Regions from separate parts of the Actinoplanes sp. NPDC051411 genome, predicted to be linked through region 1. Evidence: riboswitches for the same ligand, from Rfam matches in the RefSeq annotation. Region 1 holds a riboswitch; each other region holds the start of a gene.

Region 1 (7,663 bases):
GTTGGCTGGACGTGCGGTCGCCCGGCATGGCGGCCGGCTCCGGGTGGGCGCGGGACGCCGGCGCCGGCGGCTTGATGTCGACGATCCGGTCGGCCGCGGCGATCAGGGCCGGGCGGTGTGCGGCGACCAGGATGGCGCTGCCCTCGGCGGCAGCCCGGTGGAGGCGGGCGATGACCAGCTGTTCGGTTTCGGGGTCGAGGTGGGCGGTCGGCTCGTCGAGCAGGAGCGTCGCCGGGCCCTGATAGAGCGCCGCCGCCAGCGCGAGCCGATGACGCTGCCCGGCCGAGACGCCGGCCCCGTGTTCACCGAGTGGGGTGTCCAGGGTGATCGAACGGCCGAGTTCAGAGTTCGCGCCGCCGATTGTGGACGACGGGGAAAAATTGTCAGACCCACCTGCTTGAGTGGACCCCGCCCAGCGCAGGGTGGGGGTGGAGCGCAGCGTGGGCGCGGGCGCGGAGTCCAGCGCGGGCGCGGAGTCCAGCCCGGGCGCGGAGTCCAGCGCGGGCGCGGGCCTGGACTCCGACGTAGGGGCGGGCTTGGCGTGCAGCGTCGACTGCGGCCCGGCCAACCCCACCCCTTGCAGAGCCCCCTCGATCGCGCCCGCCGGCGTGCCCTCGGGGAAGAGGTCGGCCACCGTGCGGGCATGCGGCAGCGACGGATTCTGCGGCACATAGACCGGAGCCCCGTCCAGCGCGACCGTCCCCGCGTCCAGCGGCTGGAGGCCGGCCAGCGCTCGCAGAGCCGTGGTTTTCCCCGCGCCCGACGCCCCGGTCAGGGCCACGATCTCGCCCGCGCCGACGACCAGTTCCGGGAGCGACAGGGCGTCGTGCGGGGCACCGGCGTACCGGACCCGGAGGCCCGCCGCGGCCAGGCCGGGGTGATCTCCGGCCGGGAGGGCCGGCGGCAGGTCGGTCAGCACCTCGTCGACGTCGGTGATCACGGCGGTCGCGTCGGTGGCGGCGTGGTAGCGGGCGGCCATCTCGCGCAGCGGCCGGTAGACCTCGGGGGCCAGCAGGATGATCAGCAGGGCGGGGGGCAGGGAGAGGTGGCCGGCGGCTACGCGGAGGCCGGTGGAGACGGCGATCAGGCCGACCGAGAGGGTGCCGACGAGGTCCAGGGCGGTCGAGGAGAGGAAGGCGACGCGGAGCACGCGCAGGGTGGCCGCGCGGTGCTGGTCGGTGAGGTCTTCGATGACGGCGGTCTGGCGGTCGACCCGGCCGAAGGTGCGGAGGGTGGCGAGGCCGCGTACGACGTCGAGGAAGTGGCCGGCCAGCCGGGTGTCGGCCTGCCAGCGCTGCTGGGCCCGGGCCTGGGTGGCCCAGCCGATCAGGGCGCCGAGCACGGGGATCAGCGGCAGGGTGGCCAGGGCGATGAGGGCCGAGGCGGGGTCGACCCAGAAGATGGCCAGCAGCACCAGCGGGGGCAGGGCGGCGCCGAGGATCACCGCCGGAAGGTAGCCGGCGAACCATGGGCGTAGCGCGTCCAGGCCGCTGGTCAGCAGGGCGGTCAGGCGGCCGGAGCCGAAGCCGGCCACCCAGGCCGGGCCGCGGCGGGCCACGGCCCGCACGAGGGAACGGCGCAGTTCGTCGCTCACGCTTGCGGCCGTACGGTGGGCGACCACCTGCTCGGCCCACGCCAGCCCGGCCCGGGTGGCGAACGAGGACGCCAGCAGGATGACCGCCGGGGTGCGTGAGCCGGTCAGGAGGACGGTCAGCGCCACGGCGACGGCCACGGTGGCGAGCGCCTGGCCGACTCCGATGACGGCGAGCAGGGCGATCCCGCCGCGGCTGTACCGGGCGTGCCGCAGAAGGCGCGGGTCGACGGGCTTCATGACGGGATCCGGTCGCTGGCCACGCGCTGGCGGAAGATCCAGTAGGAGAAGGCCTGATAGGCCACCACTCCGGGCAGGACGATCAGGCCGGCCACGGTCATCAGGTGCAGGGTGGAGTGGCTGGCGGCGGCCGCGGTGCTGGTCAGCGACCACGCCGGGTCGAGGGTGCTGCGGAGCACCACCTGGCCGTGGGCGGTGAAGACGGCCACCACCGTGGCTGCCACGCCGAGTGCGGTCGCGGCGAACGACCAGGCCTCGCGGCCGGCCCGGGCCAGCAGGGCGGCCACGAAGCTCAGGGCGGCCGCGGCCAGGACCGTCCGGGAGCCCGTACCGATGCCGGCGACGACCAGCGTGACGGCGCCGCCGGTGCCCAGCCGTCCGGCGAGCTTGCGGGCCCGGCCCCGGAGGGGGCCGCTGGTCCGCAGGCTGAGGAAGGTGGCTCCGAGCAGGGCCGCCGCGAAAAGGGCGGCGAGGGCGCCGAGGAGGCCGGTCCAGGAGAGTACGGGGGAGAGGCTGCGCCCGTGCCCGGCGACCGAGCCGTCGGGTCGCAGGGCCAGGCCGCGGGTGATCACCGCGAGCAGCGCGCCCCAGACCGCGACGACGCCGGCCGACGAGAGGGCGAGCAGGGCGTCGGCCCGGCGGCGCCAGCGGAGGCCGTCGCCCTTGCCGCGGAATTCGAGGGCTACGCCGCGGATCGCCAGGAGCAGCAGGATCGCGGCGACCGGCAGGTAGAGGCCGGAGAGCAGGGCCGCGTACCAGCCGGGGAAGGCGGCGAAGGTGGCGCCGATCGCGGCGACCAGCCAGACCTCGTTGCCGTCCCAGAACGGGCCGATGGTCTGCACGGCGGCGCCGCGTTCGTGGTCGTCGTGGCCGAGCAGCGGGCCGAGCAGGCCGACGCCGAAGTCGAAGCCTTCGAGGACGAAGAACAGCACCCAGGCGAGGACGACGACCGAGAACCAGAAGGTGATCACAGCGGCTCCTCAGTAGGTTACGGACATTTCGGGTTCATCGACCGCCGCGGGCGCGGGTGACAGGGGCTGCCGTGACAGGTGCCGCACGAGGCGGAACCAGACGACCGCGACGATGCCGTAGACGACGGTGAAGCCGGCCAGCGACGCGAGCACCTCGGAGCTGGTCAGGCCCGGGGAGATGCCGTCCGCGACCTTGGAGATCCCGAAGGCGATCCAGGGCTGCCGCGCGGTCTCGGTGAAGATCCAGCCGATCGTGTTGCCGGCCGCCGGCAGGATCGGGATCAACGGCAACCAGCGCAGGAGCCAGCCGGGAGCCTCCCGCTCCCGGCGGGTCCGCCACAGGAAGTACGCGGCGACGAGCGCGGCCAGCATGCCCACGCCGATCATCAGCCGGAACGACCAGAACGCGACCGGGATCATCGGGACGTAGTTGCCGGGGCCGTACTGGGCGGCGTACTGGGCCTGGAGTTCGTCGATGCCCTGCACGGTCGCGCCGGGTGAGCCCTTGGCCAGGATCGACAGCAGGCCGGGGATGTCGAGCGCGAAGGACGGCAGCGGCTTCCCGGTCGTCACCAGCGAGAAGGGCGCGCCGGACGTGGTCGTGTAGAGCGCCTCGGCGGCGGCCATCTTCATCGGCTGCACCTGCGTGATGACCTTGCCGAGGTGGTCGCCGGTCAGCGCGGTCGCCGCCCCGCCGGCCAGCATCAGCCAGGCGCCGAGCCGGGACAGGGGCCGGAAGCCGGGGTCGGCCGCGCGGCGCCAGACCGCGATCGCCAGCAGCAGCGCCCCGCCGATCATCGCCGCGCCGCTGAGGGTGTGCGGGAAGGCGGCCAGGTTGACCTTGTTGAGCAGGAGTTCGCGGAACGAGGTCAGGTGGGCCCGGCCGGTCACCGGGTCGAGCGAGTACGCGACCGGGTTCTGCATGAAGCTGTTGCCGGCCAGGATGATGAACGCGCTGAGCACCGTGCCGAGCGAGACGATCACGATGGTCGCGGCGTGGGCGAGGCGGGGCAGCCGGTCCCACCCGAAGTACCAGAGCGCGAGGAACGTGGCCTCGAGGAAGAACGCGAGCATGCCCTCGATGGCCAGGGTCGGGCCGAACACGTCGCCGTAGAACCTGGCGAACGCGCTCCACCCCATGCCGAACTGGAATTCCTGCACGAGGCCGGTGACGACGCCGACCGCGAACGTGACGATGAGCAGTTTGCCGACGAATCTGGTCAGGTTCTTCCACAGGTCGCGCCGGGTGCGCAGCCAGGTGATCTCGAGGCCGGCGGCGACCGCGGCCAGGCTGATCGACATCGGCACGAAGAAGTAGTGGTAGATCGTCACCACCGCGAACTGCAGTCGCGTCAGGTCGAGTACGTCCATGCGATGAGCCCCCTCTACGACATTCCGTAGTAGATACTACGACGTGTAGTACGACGCCGTGCAGTAGACTCGGTCACATGGCCCAGAGGAACGGTCTAGGCGACCTGGAACGCGAGGTCATGGCGCAGTTGTGGGCGGCGACCGGACCCATGACCGTGCGGCAGGTGCACGAGCGGCTGAGCAGAGACCGCGACCTGGCGTACACGACCGTGATGACCGTGCTCGACCGCCTGGCCAAGAAGGACGTGGTCACCCGCCAGAAGGCGGATCGCGCCTATCTGTACGCCCCGGCGCAGTCCCGCGAGGAGATGACCGCCGCGGTCATGCTCGACGCCCTGACGACGAGCGGCGATCAGGACGCGGCCCTGGCGTACTTCGTCGGCCGGTTGCCCCCGGAGGCGCTGGCCGCCGCGATCGAGGCGGCGAAGAGCCAGAACCGGTGACCGCGCTACTGCTCGGCGCGCTCGGGCTGACCCTGTCGCTGCTCGTGCCCGGCCCGCTCGCCCGGTCACGCTGGCCCGACCGGGCGCCGCGCGCCGCCGTACTGCTCTGGCAGGCGATCACCCTGGCCGCCGTGCTGAGCGCGCTCGGCGTGGTGCTCGCCGTGCCGGAGGAGCTCACCCGGGCGTACGGCTCCCGCAAGCCGGTCGTGGCCGGCGCCCTCCTCGTCGCCCTGGCCGTCGCCGCGCTCATCGTCGCCCGGCTGCTGATCTCGCTCTGGGGGGTCACCCGGCGGTCGCGGGCCCGGCGGGAGCGCCACCGGCTGCTGGTCGACCTTCTCGACCGGGCCGAGCGGCGCCACGAGATCGGACCGGATCACCTGCGGGTGCTCGAGGGCGCGCTCCCGCTGGCCTACTGCGTGCCCGGGCGCGAGCCACGGGTCGTGCTCAGCGACGGGGTGCTGCGGGTGCTCGACCGGGCGCAGGTCGACGCGGTCCTCGCGCACGAGCAGACCCATCTGCGGCACCGCCACGACGTGGTGATGGAGTCGTTCACCGCCTTCTATCGCGCGGTGCCCGGGGTGTTGCGGAGCCGGGTGCCTCTGGACGCCGTACACCTGCTGTTGGAGATGGTGGCCGACGATGCCGCGCGGCGCGTCGCCGGGCCCGGGCCCCTCTCGGCCGCGCTGGAAAGGCTGACCGACGCGGTCCCGCTCACGGAGGACGCCGAGCCGGACGCGTGGGGTGACGCGCGTCGCAGGAGGCTGGACCGGCTGGCCGCGCCGCGCCCCGAGTCGCCCGGCCTGAGCCTTGTCGCGGGACTAGGGGCGGTGTCCCTGCTGGTGCTACCCACCGTCATCCTGGTCGTGCCCTGGCTCGACCGCGCGCTGGAGCAGTGGCCGTTCTAGGCACTCTGCGTAACCGGTGGTATGCAGGCAGTTTCCCAGCCGCGTCGGCTTCAGTTAAGGCAATGATCGGGAGTACGGTGGTCCCCGGTTCGGCAGCCCCCCATCGTCCATCCGGCCGATCTGACGGACCACCGCCTAATCGTCGTTGTTGTCTGGCGAACCGGGGACCCGAGCAGTTGGGGTGAAGCCGTGCACTTTCGCGGCCGGGCGCGCTTCCCGCTCGAACCCGTCAGCTAACCCGGTCGGCGGCATGAGGGAAGAAAGGACAACGCACGTAACGTGAAACGGAACGGGGCGCGCCGCGCCGGAATGCTGCGCAGCCTGCTCTGCCTCGTCGCCGCGGCCGGCGTAGTTGTCACCGCACCGGCCACCGCGGCACTCGCGACACCCTCGCCGTCCAGTGTCGAGGCACAGATCGACACCCAGTGGAATCAGCTCGAGCCGATCATCGAAGATTACAACGATGTGCACAGCAAGTTGATCAAGAACCAGGCTCAGCTGAAGAAACTGTCCAACCAGCTCACCCCGCTCCAGGTCCGGGTGGATGTCGCCCTGTCCTCGGTTCGCGGCCTGGCCACTGACGCGTACAAGCAAGGTTCGCCGAGCGCGATCAGTGCCATGTTGATGAGCGGGTCGACGAACCAGCTGACCGACAAGCTGGGTCTTCTCGACCAGCTTGCGCGGCACCAGCAGGCACAGATCGCCGGCGTTGCCAAGCTGCGCGACCAGTACGCCAAATCCAAGCAGGACCTTCAGCTTCTGACCGATTCCATCGCCGCCCGCGATGCCGATCTGGCCCAGAAGAAGAAGGCCATCAATGTGAAGATCGATGCGCTGCAGAAGCTGCGCATCAAGGCGTACGGGGCGACCGGTGGAGACGACGGACCCTTGAGGATCGGGCCCTGCCCGGTCACCTACAACAATGACGCGGGCGGTAAGGCGGCGCGCAAGGCGTGCTCGCTGATCGGCAAGCCGTACGTCTTCGGGTCTGACGGCCCTAACACGTACGACTGCTCCGGCCTGACGAAAGAGGCGTGGGCGACCGTCGGCGTGACTCTCGACCACTACACGAAAGACCAGTGGAACGAGGGCAAGTCGGTGAGCCGGGGCGACCTTCAACCGGGCGATCTGGTGTTCTTCTTCCCCGGTTCGTTGCACCACGTGGCCATCTATATCGGTGGTGGCGAAGTGGTGCATGCTCCGCACACGGGTGACCATGTGCGGATGGCGGTGATGGACAAGGTGGGTCCGATCGCTGGTTACCGGCGTCCGGGCTGACCCTCGTCGAGGCAGAAGCAGTTCTGAAGGGGGCCACCGCAGTCGGTGGCCCCCTTCATGCTGCTATCCGTCTTTCATCCGTCGACCCGGTGGGACGACCAGAACGAGGTCAGGTCGGTCGGGCCGGCCGCGGCCTGGGCGGCGGCCTTGAAGTCGGCGACCGTCGAGACGCCGTACCAGTGCGCGGCGGCGTACGACTTGAGCAGGTTGGTCATCGCGGTCGTGCCGATCAGGCGCCGCAGGTCGTGCAGCGTGCACTTGCCGTAGCCGTAGACCACGGTGCTGTAGCGGCTCGAGTGGGCGTCCCAGTAGGCCATCGAGTTGGTCAGCCGCTCGGCGCTCGACTGCCACGTGATCCCGCAGCCGGAGCCGGTCTTGTTGAAGTACAGGTCGGTGGCGTAGTCGGTGAAGCCCTCGTCCAGCCACGGCGTGGTGTACTCGTCGTCCCCGACGATGCCGTAGAACCACTGGTGGCCCAGTTCGTGGGCGAGCGCGGTCGAACTGACCACGTCGAGCACGAATCCCGGATATTCCATGCCGCCGAACCAGAACCCGTTGTCCAGGACCACGTCGGCCTCGGCGTACGGATAGGCGCCGAACCGCCCGGAGTGGGCGTCGAGCGCCGATGTCGCCGTGCTCAGCATCGAACTCGCGTTTCCGGCGCTGACCGAGCTCACCCGGTAGACGTTGACCTTGACGCCGCCGGCCGTGGTCCCGGAGGTCTTCACGAACGGCCCGGCCGCCCAGGCGAACTCCCGCACCTGCTTGCCGACCGCGGTGGTGATCGTGCGGCCGCTGGTGCCGGCCCGGTCGGTCGAGGACCCGGTCGCGGGCACCGCCATCGAGCTCGGGTGGTCCAGCGTG
Region 2 (7,663 bases), on a different contig from region 1:
CCCACCGAACTGCCGTGACCACCCGCCGCGCGTCCGGGTGGGCGGGTCCCGGGGATAGTGGTGATCATGCCGACGACCCTTACCATCGCCCGGCGGCGGACGGCGCTTCTGCTGCTGTTCTTCGTGCCCGGGCTCGAGCTCGCCTCCTGGGTGAGCCGCACCCCGGCGGTCCGCGACCTGCTGCACGCGTCGACCGCCGAGATGGGCCTGGTGCTGTTCGGGCTCTCGGCCGGGTCGATGACCGGGGTGCTGATCTCGGGGGCGCTGATCACCCGCTTCGGCACCCGGCGGGTGATCACCGTGGGCGTCGGTTCGGTGCTGGCCGGGCTGCCGCTGGTCGGGATCGGGGCCTGGTTCGCGCAGAGCGTGCTCGTGGCGGCCGGGCTGCTGCTGATCGGGCTCGGCGTGGGCGGCAGCGAGGTCGCGATCAACATCGAGGGCGCCGACGTCGAGCGGATCACCGGCCGGGCGGTGCTGCCGACGCTGCACGGCTTCTACAGTCTCGGCACCGTGCTCGGCGCCGCCCTCGGGCTGCTGCTCGCGGCGGCCGGGTTTCCCGTGGTGTGGCACATGATCGGGATCGCCGCGGTCAGCGTTCCGGCGGCGGTCGTGGCCGTGCGCTGGATGGGTCCCGGCATCGACCGGGATCCCTCGCCCGTCGACGGCGCGGCGAAGGGCCGCCGGGTCTGGCGCGACTCCCGGCTGCTGCTGCTCGGGGTCGTGATTCTCGCGCTGGCCCTCGCCGAGGGTTCGGCCAACGACTGGCTGCCCCTGATCATGGTCGACGGGCACGGCCTGGCCCCGGCGCTCGGCTCGGCGGTCTATCTCGGGTTCGTCGCCGCGATGGCCGCCGGGCGGTTCGCCGGCGGCTGGTTCCTCGCCCGGTTCGGCCGGGCCGCGATTCTCGGCGGCAGCGCGGTCGTCGGCGGGGCCGGGCTGGCCGTGGTCGTCGCCGCCGACAACAACCTGGTCGCCGGGGCCGCCGTCGTGCTCTGGGGCCTCGGTGCCGCCCTCGGCTTTCCGGTCGCCCTCTCCGCGGCCGCCGACTCGGGGCCGGGCTCGACTGCCCGCGTCTCACTGGTCGCCTCGATCGGCTATGTCGCCTTCCTCGCCGGGCCGCCCGCGCTCGGGCTTCTCGGCAACCACTACGGGCTGCGCGGCGCGATGGTCCTCGTCCTGGCGTTCCTCGCCGTCGCGGCGGCCGTCACCCCCGCCCTGCGGGCCGGCCGGGAACTCTCGTCTACCACGTGAAGGCCCGGCCCCGGGCGGTGCTCGTGACCGTGCGGCCCTCCCGGACGTAGCGGTAGGCCATCACGACGGAGTACTGGTGGCCGCGGGGCGGCGACGCCGAACCGGGGCCGCAGTTGGCGGTGGCGGCCTCGTTGCCGCCGAACGACAGGCTGTCGCACGTCTTCGGGCCGGCCACCGTGTGACCCGAGCCGGTGTCCTGCAGCGAGATCGAGATGCTGCCGGTCGCGCCGCCTGGTGCGGTCAGCGAGGCCTGGTAGCGGATGTCGCGGCCGAGCATCTGGCACGGCCGGGGCGCGAGCGGGGTTTTGCTGCCCAGGTCGAAGGCGAAGCCCTGGCTGCACTGCCACGGGCCGTACGGCTGGGCCTCGGGCCGGGCCGGCCGGGCGGCGGCGCGGCGGGCGGCGGGGTGCGTGGCGCGTACGGAAGACGAGGGTGACCGCTCCGCCTGGAGTGACCCCACCGTGCCGTCGGCGTGGGCCCGCGACGCCGCCGGCCCTGGGCTCGCCGCCGTGCGCGGCGTCGCGTGATGGGAGACCTTGGCCGCCGGAGTGGTCTGCGCATGCGGGCTCGCCAGGCCGTCGCGGCCGGTGTCGCCGTGGCCGAAGTTCCAGGCCGTGGTCGCGACCGCCGAGGCGAGCATGGCCAGCGCGATCACCGCCATGGTCGCGCCGGGCCGGGCCCACCGCCAGCGCGGGGCCTGGTTGCGGGGCTGTTTCGGCTCGCGCGGGGCGGGGACGACCGAGATCGCCGGGTTCGGCGACGCGTCGGGGAGCGCCGATTTCGACAACGACCCGGAGACCGGCGGGTTCGGCTCGATCCGCGGCCCGGCCGGCGCCGGAAGGGCGGGCCAGTCGCCGGTCTCCTGGGCGAGGTCGGAGAGGTCGGCGACCAGTTCGGCGGCGCTCGGCCGCAGGCGCGGTTTGAGCGCCATACAGGCCATGATCGCGTCCCAGTACCCCTCGGGGATGCCGGGCGGGCGGGCCGGTTTGCCCTCCATGTGCCGGCGCATCAGGTCGGGGATCGAGTCGCTGTCGTACGGCGGGCGCCCGGTGACCATCTCGTAGAGCAGCACGCCGAGCGCGTAGACATCGGTCGCGGGCGAGGTCGACGGGCTGTGGAACGCCTCCGGCGACATGTAGTGGGGTGTGCCCACGACCGCGTTGGGCGTGGTCATGCTCGGCGTGTTGAGGATGCGCGCGACGCCGAAGTCGGTCAGCCGGGTCTCCAGCCGGCCCGACTCGGCCTGCAGCAGGATGTTGTCCGGCTTGAGGTCGCGGTGCACCACGCCGAGCTCGTGCGCCTCGGCGAGGGCGGCCGCGACCTGCGCGGCGAGCCGGGCCGCCTCGCCCGCCGGCACGGTGTGGTGCCGGCGCAGGTGGTCGCGCAGGCTGCCGCCGCTGACCAGGTCCATCACCAGGCCCAGGGTCTCGCCGACGCTGAACAGGTCGCGCACCCGCACCACGTTGCGGTGCCGCAGCATGAGCAGGATGGTGCGCTCCTGCACGAAGCGGGTCACCAGCTTGGGCTGCCGGAGCAGGCTCTCGTGCAGCAGCTTGATCGCGACCGGGTGCCCGGTCGAAAGATCAGTACCTCGCCAGACCGTACCGGTGGCTCCCTGGCCGATCGGTCGTTGAAGGATGTACGAGCTGCCGACGTGCCGCCCACTGAGATCCAGGGTCGATGCACCGCCGGATTCCGCGCGGGCGTTGGTGCTCGTGCGATCCTTGGTCACTCGGATTCCCTCCAGTGTCAGCAATGCACCGGAATACTGCTGTTTGTCCGGATAGGATGGCAAGCTTTAGCGCCCGAGTTCGCACCTTCGGTAGGAGTCCCCGAATTCGCGTCACCTCAGCCGCCCCGGTCTCGTTCGACGCGACAGAAACACCGGTTGCATTCCTGGCGAACCGGCCCCGCGCCCCCCACCGGGCACGGAATAGTGACGACATGGGTGTCATGGCTTACCCCCTCCGGTACGCGCTCGCCGACCTGGCCCTGGCCCTCAGCCGGGCCGCCGATGACGCCGCCGAGGTGCGCTCGACCGCGGCCCGGGCGGCCGCCGACATGATCGGGGACGGCGCCGGCGTGCAGATACTGCGCGACGACGGCCGCTACGAGGCGATCACCTACCACCACATCGACGACGAGCGGTCGGCCACGCTCGGCCGGGTGCTCGACCACGCCGGCCGGCTGCCCGACGACGACTTCTCGACCACGCTGGCGGCCAGCCGGCGCCCGATCGTGCTGGCCGGCGACGGAGCCTCACCCGTCGGCGACGGCGAGCACCCGGTCCACGCCGCCGTGCTCTGCCCGGTGATCGTCGACAACACCTACGCCGGCTACCTGGTGCTGACCCGGGAGACGCCGGGCGCCTTCTACTCCACCGCCGAGGTCGAACTGGCCCGCGACATCGCCGGCGAGCTGGCCCTGGCCATCTCGAGCGCCCAGGCGATGGAACGCCTGCGGGCGAGCGAGGAACGCTACCGCCGGGTGCTCGAGACGATCCCCGAGGGAGTCCTCCAGCTCGACCGGGACGGCGTCGCGACGTACGCCAACGAGCCGATCGGCGTCGTCCTCGGCCTCCCCCGGGCCCAGCTGGTCGGGGTCTCGCTGCGCGGCTTCCTCGACGACCAGGGACAGAAGGAGCTCGCCCGGCGGCTCAACGAGTGCCAGGCCGGCCGCTCGACGGTCGGCGCGACCCGGCTCATGCGGGCCGACGGCTCCCGGCGCAGCGTGCGGATGAGCATGATGCCGCTGATGGACGACCACGGCCGGTTCAACGGCGTGGTCTGCATGATCACCGACACCACCGACCACATCGACGCCCGCGGCCTCAAGCGCCAGCTCGACCACCTGCGCCGGCTCGACAGCCTGGGCCAGCTGATCGGCGGCATCTCGCACGACTTCAACAACCTGCTCACCGTCGTCGCCGGCTCGGCCGACATGATCCTCACGACGACCCCCGAGAACGAACAGCATCATCAGCTGGCCAGAGACATCATGGAGGCCGTCTCGACCGGGCGGACCCTCACGCACCAGCTGCTGGCCTTCGGCCGCAGCGACGGCAACCGGCCGGAGATCATCCCGATTCCCGACCTACTCACCGACGTCCAATCGCTGTTTTCCCGTACGCTCGGCGAGCACATCGGCCTCGACCTGGCGTTCGGAGCCGACGTGTGGCCGGTTCGGGCCGAGCGCGGGCCTCTGGAGCAGGCGCTGGTCAACGTGGCGGCGAACGCCCGCGACGCGATGCTGCACGGCGGCATGGTGCGGGTGGCGGCGACCAACGAGGTGCACGAGGCCGGCGCGCCACCCCAGGGGGCACCGGCCGGCCGGGTCGTCCACCTGGTCATCACCGACACCGGCAGCGGCATGAGCGACGAGGTGCGGCAGCGGGCGCTCGAACCGTTCTTCACCACTCGCCCGACCGCGGCCGGGCTCGGCCTGGCCACCACGGCCGGCATCGTGCAGGGCATCGGCGGCCACATCGAGCTGGAGTCACAGCCCCGGATCGGCACGACCGTGCACCTCTATCTCCCGGCGGCCGAGGAACGCACGGCGGCGGCCGGCGAGCGGCAGGGCGCCCCCGCGGTGATCGGCCGGGTCCTGATCGTCGAGGACCAGCCCGAGGTCGCCCAGCTGGTGCAGCGGCTGATCGAGCCGGCCGGTTACGTGATCACGGTGGCGACCGACGCGCTGACGGCGGTCACCCAGGTGGCGGCCGGGGCGCATCCGGACCTGCTGATCACCGACGTGGTGATGCCGACGATGACCGGGCCGGAGCTGGCGTCGGCGCTGCGTACGCACCACCCGGATCTGCCGGTGCTCTACATGTCGGGCTACACGGCGGCGTCGCTCGGGCCGCAGCTGACGCTCGACGAGAACAGCATGCTGATCGAGAAGCCGTTCACCCGGTCCACTCTGCTGGGCGCGATCCGTACGCTGTGCGGGCCGCAGCCGCCGCGTACATGAAAGAGGCGTGAGCGAACCGCTCACGCCTCTCTCATCATCTTTTCCCGCGTGTCAGGCCATGCGGCGTACGACGTAGTTGCTGCCGTAGATCTTGTGCTTGCCGACGCGGGCTCCCGTGTGCGGGGAGTCGTACATGTAGCCGTTGCCGGCGTAGATCGCGGCGTGGTAGCCGTACGAGCCCGAGCGGAAGACGATCAGGTCGCCGACCTTCTTGCTGCCCTTGCTGACGGCCTTGCCGTAGTGCTGCTGCGAGTTCGCCTTGTGCGGCAGCTTCTTGCCCACTGCCTTCTTGTAGACGTACATGGTGAATCCGGAGCAGTCGAAGCGCTTGGGCCCGGCCGCGGCGAACTTGTAGAGCGCGCCCGTGTGCTTCTTGGCCTCCGCGAGGACCTTGGCCCCCTTGTTGACCTGCACCTTCACGTAGAGCCGCTTGGCGTAGCCGGCGTTGAGGCCGCTGTTGCCGTAGAACTCGGTGCGGAAGTAGCCGTTGACCCCGGGCTTGGCGTAGAGCGTGGCGTAGCCGTTCTTGCCGATCGGCGTGGACGACCAGTTGTTCCACTTGCCGTTCCGGTACGCCTGGACGCGTACGCGGCCCGACGTGACGACCTTGCCGGTCTTGGGGTTGATGACCTTGGTGGTCAGCCGAACTCGGGAGCCCAGGGAGACGGTCGAGGTGTTGACCGAGTCGATGACCTTGGGCGTGACCTTGGCGACCGCGGCCTGAGTGACGACGGGGGTGGCGGCGTTCGCCGCCGTCGTCGTCATCAGCTGGCCCGCGCAGAGGCAGAGACCAAGGGACAGCGCGGCGGTGCCGGTGCCGACGGACAGCCGTCGAGGCCGGCTCAGGGTGTGCTGAGGCACGGTAAGGGAATCCCTCCGGCACGCCTGCGAGGTTAGCTGTCGGGTTCGGGCGGGAAGGTGTGCCCGGTCGCGTTGCCGCGACTTCACCCCGAGGTTGCTCCGTTGCCCGCCACCGGAGCGGGTGGCGCGGAGCGGACCGGCTGTCTCTCTCGAGAAGCTGTGGGTCCCCCGTCCCTGCCCCCGTATGCCTTTGTGGTCGTGCGTGCAAAGGTCGCGTCGTCCGACCCGGGGCAGGGCTCGGCGTGAGCCTGGGCGGCGCGACCGGCGAGCGGATGCCCACCGGCGGAAACCTTCCTATCCGAATTTTTTGATGATCGTCGGGCGCCATTTGGTGACTTTCCGTAATCGTTGATCGAGGCGTTGTCCAATTTGCCATCGACCGGGAACATTTGCCGCGACATTCCGTAGGTGCCCGACTACTTCTTGTTGAGAATTCGGCGTGAACCAGAACACACAATTACTCCATACAGGATTGTCTATTCGAGTCGAAAATCCCTCTACCGGCGGAAACACGGTCACCCGTTCGGCGAAGGTCGATTCCGTACCCCATCCGCCCCGCCGACAACTCGACGTAACCTCTGATTCCGGTACCCTCGCTGGCGTGACGGACCAGAAATTGCCCCTGCGCGCCAAGGTCGCGACCTCGGTGTCGAAGACCGCGGCGGCGCTCTCCCGGGCCGCGGGCCGCGGCGACGGCTCGGTCATCGGCGGCTGGATCGGTCTCAAGATCGATCCGGAACTGTTGACGCACCTGGCCACCGGGCGGGCGATCGCGCTGGTGTCCGGCACCAACGGCAAGACCACGACGACCCGGCTGACCGCCGCCGCGATGGAGGTGCTCGGCCCGGTCGCGACGAACTCGTTCGGCGCCAACATGCCGACCGGGCACACCTCGGCCCTGGCCAAGGCCGGCTCGACGCCGTTCGCGGTGCTCGAGGTCGACGAGCACTACCTGGCCCGGGTGATCGAGGAGACCAACCCGCGGGTGGTGGCCCTGCTCAACCTCTCCCGCGACCAGCTCGACCGGGCCAAGGAGGTGGCGATGATGGCGCAGATGTGGAAGACCGCGCTCGCCGCCCACCAGGACGTCAAGGTCGTGGCCAACGCCGACGACCCGATGGTGGTCTGGGCGGCCAGCGGCAGCCCCTACGTGGTGTGGTTCAGTGCCGGCCAGCGCTGGCACGACGACTCCTTCGTCTGCCCGCAGAGCGGCCACCCGATCGAGCGCCACCAGGGAGACTGGTGGTGCACCGGCTGCCCGCTGCGCCGTCCTCGCGCCCACTGGCAGGTCGAGGAGGAGGGTGTCGTCGACCCGCGCGGCGACTGGCACCTGGTCAAGCTCCAGCTGCCCGGCACGGTCAACATCGGCAACGCGGCGACCGCGCTGGCCGTCGTGGCCGAGTTCGGCGTCCACCCGCTCAAGGCGTTGCCTTACCTCGCGACCGTCACCTCGATCGCCGGGCGGTACGCCCAGGTCGACCGTGAGGGGCGCAACATCCGGCTGCTCCTGGCGAAAAACCCGGCCAGCTGGCTCGAGGCGTTCGACATGGCCGAGATCGCGCCCACCCTGCTCTCGATCAAC
Region 3 (7,663 bases), on a different contig from region 1:
GTGCTCACCTCGCCCCGGGCCATCGAACGGGTCAGCACCTCGCGGAACGCGGCCGCGGTGACCCGGAACGCCTCGATGCCGAGCTTGCCCGCGTCGGGCATCTGACCGCTCTTGATGCGGGCGGCCGCGTCGGCGTCGGTGAGCGGCCACAGCTGCTGGACCAGGGCCGGAAGGTCACGGCGACGATGCAGGTGCGGGGCGCCGCGGGCCGCCCAGACCATGAGCAGCCGGTCGTCGTCGAAGTCGGCCGTGGTGCGCGCGGCCAGGGCGACCTGGAGGGAACCCGGCATGTATTCCTGCACGCCGAGATCGAGCACGTCGAGGTCGGCCGGCTTGGCCCGGCCACGCTTGGCCAGGCCGTGCGCGGCCACGCGGAATGCCATCACCTGGGCGCGGTCGGCCATCGAGCCACCTCTCGAAAACTAGGTGCGACGACCGTACCGCCGGGCTGCGACATTTCTCAGCCGTTCCATCCGGGAGCCGGCCCGGCCCTCGACCAGTTCCCAGGTGTCCAGGCTGGTCGGACCGTACGGGCCCTCCTGCAGGATCGGCGGCTCACCGGTCAGGCGGAAACCGCAGTGACGGGCCACGGCGGTGCTCCCGAAATTACCCGGATCGATCCGCAGAAGGAGGCGGGACAACTTCAGCGTGCCTTGGGCGTACGCCGAAAGCAGTGACAACGCACCCGCCGCGAGCCCCCGGCGCCGATGCGGCGCACCGACCAGATAGCCGAGCTCGGCCTCCTTGAGGCCGAGGTCGACGCCGAAGAGCAGGACCTCGCCGAGGGGCAGGTTGCCGTTGGTGGTGATCGCGAGCTGGATGCGCTGGCCGGTGGTGCGGCCCTGGTAGGCGCGTTTGAGATAGGCGATGCCGGCCTCGACGTCGAACGGTGACGGCATCGGCGTCCAGCGGGCGATGTCGGGGTCGTCGAGCATCACGACCAGGTCGTCGAGGTCGTCCGAACGCCACTCGCGCAGGACGATGCCGCCTCCCGTCAGAGTGAGCGGGTAGGGAAGGCGGCTCGCGGTCACCAGTGAATCGTGCCGGTAAAGGGGTGGTTCCGGCCAGTAGCGAGAGGGTTGTGAAGGTGTTGCGTGCGGGACAGTGGGGGCGTAGAGGCAGCAAGGCGGGCCGATCGAACAGACCAACGTGGACCGTCGAGAGGCTTGATCACCTGGGCTTTTCGGCGCTGCTTATGAGTAGTCGACGCGGAGGGCCTACGGTGGGGGCGTGGAAGAGCGGACGGCGGTTGCGCCGCGCCGAGGCGGTCCAGCGCGTCGCGGCGAGAACTACGGCGGCCGATCCCGGCAGGAACGCGCCAGCGACCGGCGGACGCGGATCGTGACGGCGGCGGTCCACCTGTTCGGCACCCGCGACTATGAGCAGGTCACGGTCGCCGACGTCTGCGCGGGGGCGAGGGTCTCCAAGCGCTACTTCTACGAGCACTTCACCGACCGGGAAGATCTGCTGCTGATCGTGCACCGCGAGCAGAACCACTGGCTGCTCGCCCAGGTCGCGGGCGCGGCCCCACGCCAGGCGGCGACGGCCGAGGAATTCCTGCGGCCGATGATGCGGACACTGATCGCCAAGCTGGTCGAAGATCCGGAACGGGCCCGGGTGATCTACGTCAACGCGCCGCGGATGGAGACCCGCCGCCGAGGCGTACTGCGGGAGGACGCCCAGCACTTCGCGCCGCTGGTCAACCGGTTCGTCGGGACGACGACCGACAAGCGGCGGCTGGAGCGCACGCTGCTGGCCCTGATCGCCGGGATCAGCGAGGTCATCATCGACTGGATCTCCCGCGGCATGGCCGAGGACCCGGACGAACTGGCCGAGCACCTGACGTGGATCGCCGGCCACCTGCTCGCCCGCTGACGTTTGACGCGCGCACTCGTCGGGCAGTCTCACGTTGATCAGGTACGCCTGTGTTCCGGACAAGGCCGGGAAAACGGGACTCCGGCCTTGTCCGGCGGGCGGGCACCCGCTCGGTCAGCCGGCGCTCGGTCAGCCGACGCTCGGTCAGCCGGCGCGGGTGGCGGTTATGGTCAGGCCGGCTCCGCGCAAGCGGTCGACCAGCGCATCGCCCATCGCGGTGGCCGGGGTCAGCACTCCGCCCTCGGACGGCGGCAGCGCGTCTCGGTCGAAGGCCAGCGCCAGCGCCGACTCGCCCAGCATGACCGCGGTCGCGGCGTAACCGGGATCGCCCTGGGCCCGGACCCGGGACCGGTAGCGCACGCCCGTCGTCGTGACGGTGAAGACGTCGACCGTGAAGTGGCCCGACGCGCGGGTGCGTTCGCTCGGGCCGGTGCCCGGATCGGGCAGGATCCGGTCGAGGATGGCCGGCGGCGTCACGGCCAGGCCGACCATGGCGGCGCCGAGGCCCAGCTTCAAAGCCCCGGCCAGCAGCGGCGAAAGCGGGGAAGTGCCGACGCTCATCGTCTCGCGGTAGCGGAACGCACGGCCGTACGACCAGCCCCGCAGGGCATTCGAGCGGCGCACGATCCGGGTGTTGAACGAGGCCATGAAGAACGGGGCGAGGCTGCCGCGCAGGGACGGATCGACCTCCGCGCCGGGCACGGTGAGCATGTCGGACTGGCGGCCCAGGTCGGGCTCCGCGGCGCGGTCGGGGCTCAGCGAATAGGGACTCGCCGCGATGCGGCGCCGCGCGCGGTCCTTCTTCAGCTCCTCCGCCTGGTTGCGGATGGTGCCGATGGTGCCACCGCTCATGCCGCCGCGGAGGCTGGTCACGACCAGGGTGGTGGTGGTCAGATCGCCCGCCTGGTCGGCCTTGACCTGCCGGTCGAGGACGTGGACGCCGATGTCGGAGGGAATCGAGTCGAAGCCGCAGGCGTGCACGATGCGGGCGCCGGTGCGGCGGGCCAGGTCGTGGTTGGCGTCGATGCTGTCGCGGACGAAGAGCACCTCACCGGTCAGGTCGGCGTAGTCGGTGCCCGCGGCGGCGCAGGCCGCGACGAGGGCGCGGCCATATTTCAGGTACGGCCCGACCGTCGTGACGACCACCCGGGTGGAGGCGGCGAGCCGGGCCAGAGCGGGTTCGTCGGAGGCGTCGGCGACCACGATCGGCCAGTCGACGCCCAACTCGGCCCGAATTCGAGTGAGCTTCGTCTCGGAGCGGCCGGCCAGCGCGAGACGAGCGCCGGCGGGGGCGTGCGCGGCCAGGTGGCGGGCGACGAGGGCGCCGGCGAAACCGGTCGCGCCGTAGACGACGACGTCGTACTCGCGTGTGGGCTGGGTCATGGTTGCCGATTCTGCATCAGACCAGGGGGCCACGGAGCGGATGGTTACCGACCAGTAATTTAATCGCGTCGCATATCGGTCATACTCGTCCTAAAGAAAGATCAAATAGGGCAATTACTGAGAACAACGTCACTAGACCTTGGCGATCGCCGAATCGGCCCGGCTAGGTTCGGTCGGTCCGCCAACGTGGACACCGTGGGCGGAACGCCGAGTCCTTGCCGCCGCCCGACGGAACTTAACCCAAGGCATGGAGCGGGGGACCCAAAAGTTCCTCGGCGCGCTGCTGCGCGCCTCGGGGTGAAGCCGCCATGCGCGGCCGGGCACCTCAGCCCGAACCCGACAGCTCACCTCGCAGGCGTGGAGGTTTCTCTGTCATGGCACAGATCCGTAAGCATGCCCGAATTGCCCTCGGCCTCACCGCCGCGGGCGTGGCGGGCACAGCCGCCCTGCTCGGCCCGGCCTCCGCGGCGCAGGCGTCCAGTGTGAACTGGGACGCGATCGCGCAGTGCGAGTCCGGTGGCAACTGGAGCATCAACACGGGCAACGGCTTCTACGGTGGCCTGCAGTTCACCAAGGGCACCTGGAAGGCGTACGGCGGCACGAAGTATGCCAGCACGGCCAACAAGGCGAGCCGGTCCGAGCAGATCGCGATCGCCGAGAAGGTTCTGCGCGGCCAGGGCATCGGTGCCTGGCCCGTGTGCGGCAGGAAGGGCGGCTCGACCAAGCACTACTCGGGCAGCAACACCAGCGGTTCGCACAGCAGCAAGTCGAGTCACAAGGCGACCCACAAGGCGAGCCACACCTCGAAGTCGGTGACCCACAAGTCGTCGAGGACCACCCACCACAAGGCGACCACCACCAGCCGGGTCGTGCGGTCGGCGTCGGTCAAGGCGACCGGCAAGACCTATGTGGTGCGTTCGGGCGACACCCTGTCGGCCATCGCGACGCGCTACCAGGTCAAGGGCGGCTGGCACGCCCTGGCCTCGCTCAACACCGGCATCATCAGCGACCCGAACCTGATCTTCCCCGGTCAGCGGATCGCGCTCTGAGCTGCCCGCTCTGAGCTGCCCGCTCTGAGCTGGCGACTTTGAGCTGGCCCGCCTTGAGCCAGCCCGGTGTGAGCCGGCCCACCTTGAGCCGGCCCGCTGTGAGCTAGAAAATTCCACCGCACCAACCCCCGGGTGCCCCATCCCCGGTGATCAGCCACTCCGGCCCCGTTCCGTGCGAAGCACGGTGAGCCATGGGTCAAGCCATGCCCCCGGGTGATCCCATGTCCACAGAGGCCACGGTGGCGAGTGCGCTGTGGTGGTGCCATTCCCCCCGATCGGCACCACCACAGCAGCACATCGTCGTGTCGCGCTAAGCGCCGACGCCGGCTCCCAGGCCAACGATCAAGCCTTCGCGAGATCGCCGGCCTGGGCGCCACGCCTTTCGCGACCGCGCTCGGCCAAACTCACCCTCGGCACAACCACGTTCAGCGCCACCGCGCACTGCCCAACCTCGCTCGGCCCGACCGCGCACTGCCCGACCCGCACTGCCCGACTCGCTCGGCCCAATCACGCCCGACCCAACCGCGCTCGGCACCACCGCGCAGTACCAACCGCGCTCGGCCCAACCGCGCTCGGCCCAACCGCGCTCGGCCCAACCGCGCTCGGCCCAGTCACGCTCAGCCCAACCGCGCTCAGCCCAATCACGCTCGGCCCAATCACGCCCGGCCCAATCACGCCCGGCCCAATCACGCCCGGCCCAATCACGCCCGGCACCACCGGCCCGGCACCACCGCGCATTACGCAACCAGGCTCGCCACAACCGCACGCTGCGCCACCACGCACTGGACGACTCGAGAAGCGATCAGCGCGACGCCGGTGTGACGAACTCGGGCTGATCGAGCACCCGCAGCCACGAGCCGTCGGGCTGGCGGCGCACCACCTGGGCGCGGGCGCCCGCGCCGTCGCGGGGTGGCGTCGAGGTCAGCGCCAGGTCGCCGCTGATCAGCGTGGGCAGCGGCTGCTCGGGCGTGAACTGCGGCATCTTGGGGAGCAGCTCGGCCCACAGCTTTTCGATCGCGGAGCGGCCGACGGTCTGGCGGCCGGGCGGATAGGCCATGACCGCGTCTTCTTCATAGAGCCGAGCCAGGCCCTCCGCATCTTTGGCGTTGGCCCGCTCGACGAACAGGCGGGTCAGGTCTTCGGGCGTCATTGCCTTCTCGTGTTCGCTCATGGCCCCACCCTGCCGGGGCGCGAGCCAGTAGTCCAACAGATGGTTGTTGTCGTAACTAGAATCCCCAGTTATGGAACTGCGCCAGCTCCAATACTTCGCCGCGGTCGCCGACGAGGCCAACTTCACCCGCGCCGCGGCCCGCGTGCACATCAGCCAGTCCGGCGTTAGTGCGCAGGTCAGGGCCCTGGAAAGGGAACTCGGGGCGGAGCTCTTCGACCGGTCCGGGCGCACCGCCCGCCTCACCGAGGCGGGACGCGAGGCTTTGCCGTACGCGAAGGCCGCGCTCGACGCCGTGGCCGGCCTCCGGCAGACCGTCGACCAGGTGCAGGGGCTGGTGCGCGGCCACCTGACGGTCGGCATGGTCATCGGCTGTGAGGTGAAGCCGCTGTTCGCCGCGCTGGCCGCGTTTCACCGCGAGCATCCGGCGATCGAACTGGAGCTCGCCGAGGACAATTCCGACCAGTTGGTGGCCGGTGTGCGGACCTCATTGCATGACATCGCGCTGGTCGGGCTGGCCGGTGATGTTCCGGAGCATCTGGCTTCCCACGTCATCGCCCGCGAAGGCCTGATCGTATTGGTGCCGCCCGATTCGGAACTGGCCGGCCGGGACGCGATAACCGTGGAGGAGCTCACCGCGTACCCGATCGTCACCCTGCCGGAAGGCACCGGCATCCGGGCCGTTTTCGACGAAGCCTTTATCTCCCAGGGTTTTATGCCCGATCTGGCGCTCGCCGCGTCGGCGCCCGGCGCCGTCGCGAGTCTCGCCGCCCGCGGTTTCGGCGTCGCGGTCCTGAGCGAGTCGATGGCCGCCAGCTTTCCAGATCTGAAAGCGGTGCCGATCACCGGAGTCCCCGTTCCGGCCGTGCTCGCGTTGGTCTGGCGTCCGCGGGTCAGCGCCGCGCTTCAAGCGCTGCTGCCACATTTGAAAGCAGCGTTCGGCTAGTCTCCGGGCGTGGCCGTCCCGCTTCGTGAACAACTCCGGAAAGCCCTGCCCGTCGCGATGAAAGCCCGCGACCGGGTCGCCGTCGGCGTGCTGCGATCCACGCTGGCCGCGATCGACAACGCCGAAGCCGTGGTGCCGGCGGAAACGAAGGCCCTCGCGATCGAGCAGTCGCCACTCGGGGTCGGGGCCGCCGAGGCCGAGCGGCGCGTCCTCTCCGCCGGCGACATCGCGCGGATCGTGCAGGACGAGGTCGATTCCCGCGAGGAGGCCGCCGTCGATTACGAGCGCGCCGGGCATGCCGACCGGGCGGCTCAATTGCGCGACGAGGCCCGCTTCCTGGGCGAATTCCTCACCGTTTCCTAGGGCCCAGGCGGCCTCCTCACCGTTTCCTGGCGGCTATCCGTTCGACCGTGCCGGCCTTGAGCCGTTCCGATTCCTCGATGAGCAGCCCGGCCCCCTCGACGATCGGGCGCGGGCGCCGCGTCATGTGCTCGCCGCCGTGGGGAATCGTGTAAATCTCCAGCAGCCGCTGACCCGCCCAGATCGGCCACCAGTTGCTGCCGATGTGGTCGAGCAGAAGCAGGAGGCCGCCCGGCCGAAGCACCCGGCACATCTCGAGAAGGGCGGTCCGCTCGTCGGGCACCGCGCACATGGCCAACGTGCACACGACGGTGTCGAAAGCGCCGTCGTCGAACGGAAGCGCCTCCACGTCGGCCTCTTTCAGTTCGATCGCGCGGCCGAGCGCGGCCGACCGGGAACGGGCCCAGGCGAGCATTTCCGGGCTCAGGTCGACGCCGGTCAGGCGCGCTTCGGGCGGATAGAGAGCGAGGTTGAGGCCGGTGCCGACGGCGACCTCGAGAACGTCGCCCCGGGCCCGCGAGCACACCCATTCCCGGCCGCCCCGAAACTGGAAGCGCTCCAAGAATCGCATCGCCCGGTCGTAGCGCGGGGCGACCTCGTCCCAGTAGCGACGCGATCTGATGGTCGGGTCTTCGACTTCCATCGGGCACCTCCCGGTCGGCCCTCCATGACATCAGAGCGGCACCATCGACGTCGACCGCTCCGTGTTCCGCCCCGGTTCACCGGAAATCTCGACGCCGTTGGTCCGGGCACCGCAAGGTTCTCGTGGCGTAAGCGGCGAGGAGCGGTGAATGCGGGCGGCACGGCGAAGCGGTGGAGTCACCGAAACCATCCGAGTGGCTCCCGGCGAGCGCAACGCCACGCAGAGCATCGAGGCCGCGT

The links. Region 1 has a riboswitch for cyclic di-AMP ahead of AB0M88_RS38650 (NlpC/P60 family protein). Riboswitches for the same ligand answer to the same signal wherever they lie in the genome.
Region 2: another riboswitch for cyclic di-AMP. It lies ahead of AB0M88_RS31345 (NlpC/P60 family protein); the one in region 1 lies ahead of AB0M88_RS38650 (NlpC/P60 family protein).
Region 3: another riboswitch for cyclic di-AMP. It lies ahead of AB0M88_RS24145 (transglycosylase family protein); the one in region 1 lies ahead of AB0M88_RS38650 (NlpC/P60 family protein).

The regions. Positions count from the first base shown of each region.
Region 1 is NZ_JBFBAD010000100.1:3,733-11,395, forward strand. It holds gene cydC (thiol reductant ABC exporter subunit CydC) at 1-1,831, opposite strand, end outside; gene cydB (cytochrome d ubiquinol oxidase subunit II) at 1,828-2,802, opposite strand; gene AB0M88_RS38635 (cytochrome ubiquinol oxidase subunit I) at 2,812-4,173, opposite strand; gene AB0M88_RS38640 (BlaI/MecI/CopY family transcriptional regulator) at 4,251-4,616, shown strand; gene AB0M88_RS38645 (M56 family metallopeptidase) at 4,613-5,521, shown strand; cyclic di-AMP (ydaO/yuaA leader) riboswitch at 5,644-5,785, shown strand; gene AB0M88_RS38650 (NlpC/P60 family protein) at 5,801-6,799, shown strand; gene AB0M88_RS38655 (M1 family metallopeptidase) at 6,874-7,663, opposite strand, start outside.
Region 2 is NZ_JBFBAD010000065.1:50,848-58,510, forward strand. It holds gene AB0M88_RS31330 (MFS transporter) at 67-1,251, shown strand; gene AB0M88_RS31335 (protein kinase) at 1,241-2,983, opposite strand; gene AB0M88_RS31340 (response regulator) at 3,205-5,220, shown strand; gene AB0M88_RS31345 (NlpC/P60 family protein) at 5,272-6,081, opposite strand; cyclic di-AMP (ydaO/yuaA leader) riboswitch at 6,088-6,218, opposite strand; gene AB0M88_RS31350 (MurT ligase domain-containing protein) at 6,698-7,663, shown strand, end outside.
Region 3 is NZ_JBFBAD010000044.1:1,526-9,188, forward strand. It holds gene AB0M88_RS24125 (crosslink repair DNA glycosylase YcaQ family protein) at 1-404, opposite strand, end outside; gene AB0M88_RS24130 (GNAT family N-acetyltransferase) at 423-1,031, opposite strand; gene AB0M88_RS24135 (TetR/AcrR family transcriptional regulator) at 1,231-1,875, shown strand; gene AB0M88_RS24140 (saccharopine dehydrogenase NADP-binding domain-containing protein) at 2,020-3,258, opposite strand; cyclic di-AMP (ydaO/yuaA leader) riboswitch at 3,486-3,626, shown strand; gene AB0M88_RS24145 (transglycosylase family protein) at 3,633-4,307, shown strand; gene AB0M88_RS24150 (nuclear transport factor 2 family protein) at 5,110-5,457, opposite strand; gene AB0M88_RS24155 (LysR family transcriptional regulator) at 5,549-6,421, shown strand; gene AB0M88_RS24160 (hypothetical protein) at 6,431-6,784, shown strand; gene AB0M88_RS24165 (class I SAM-dependent methyltransferase) at 6,801-7,424, opposite strand; gene AB0M88_RS24170 (right-handed parallel beta-helix repeat-containing protein) at 7,573-7,663, shown strand, end outside.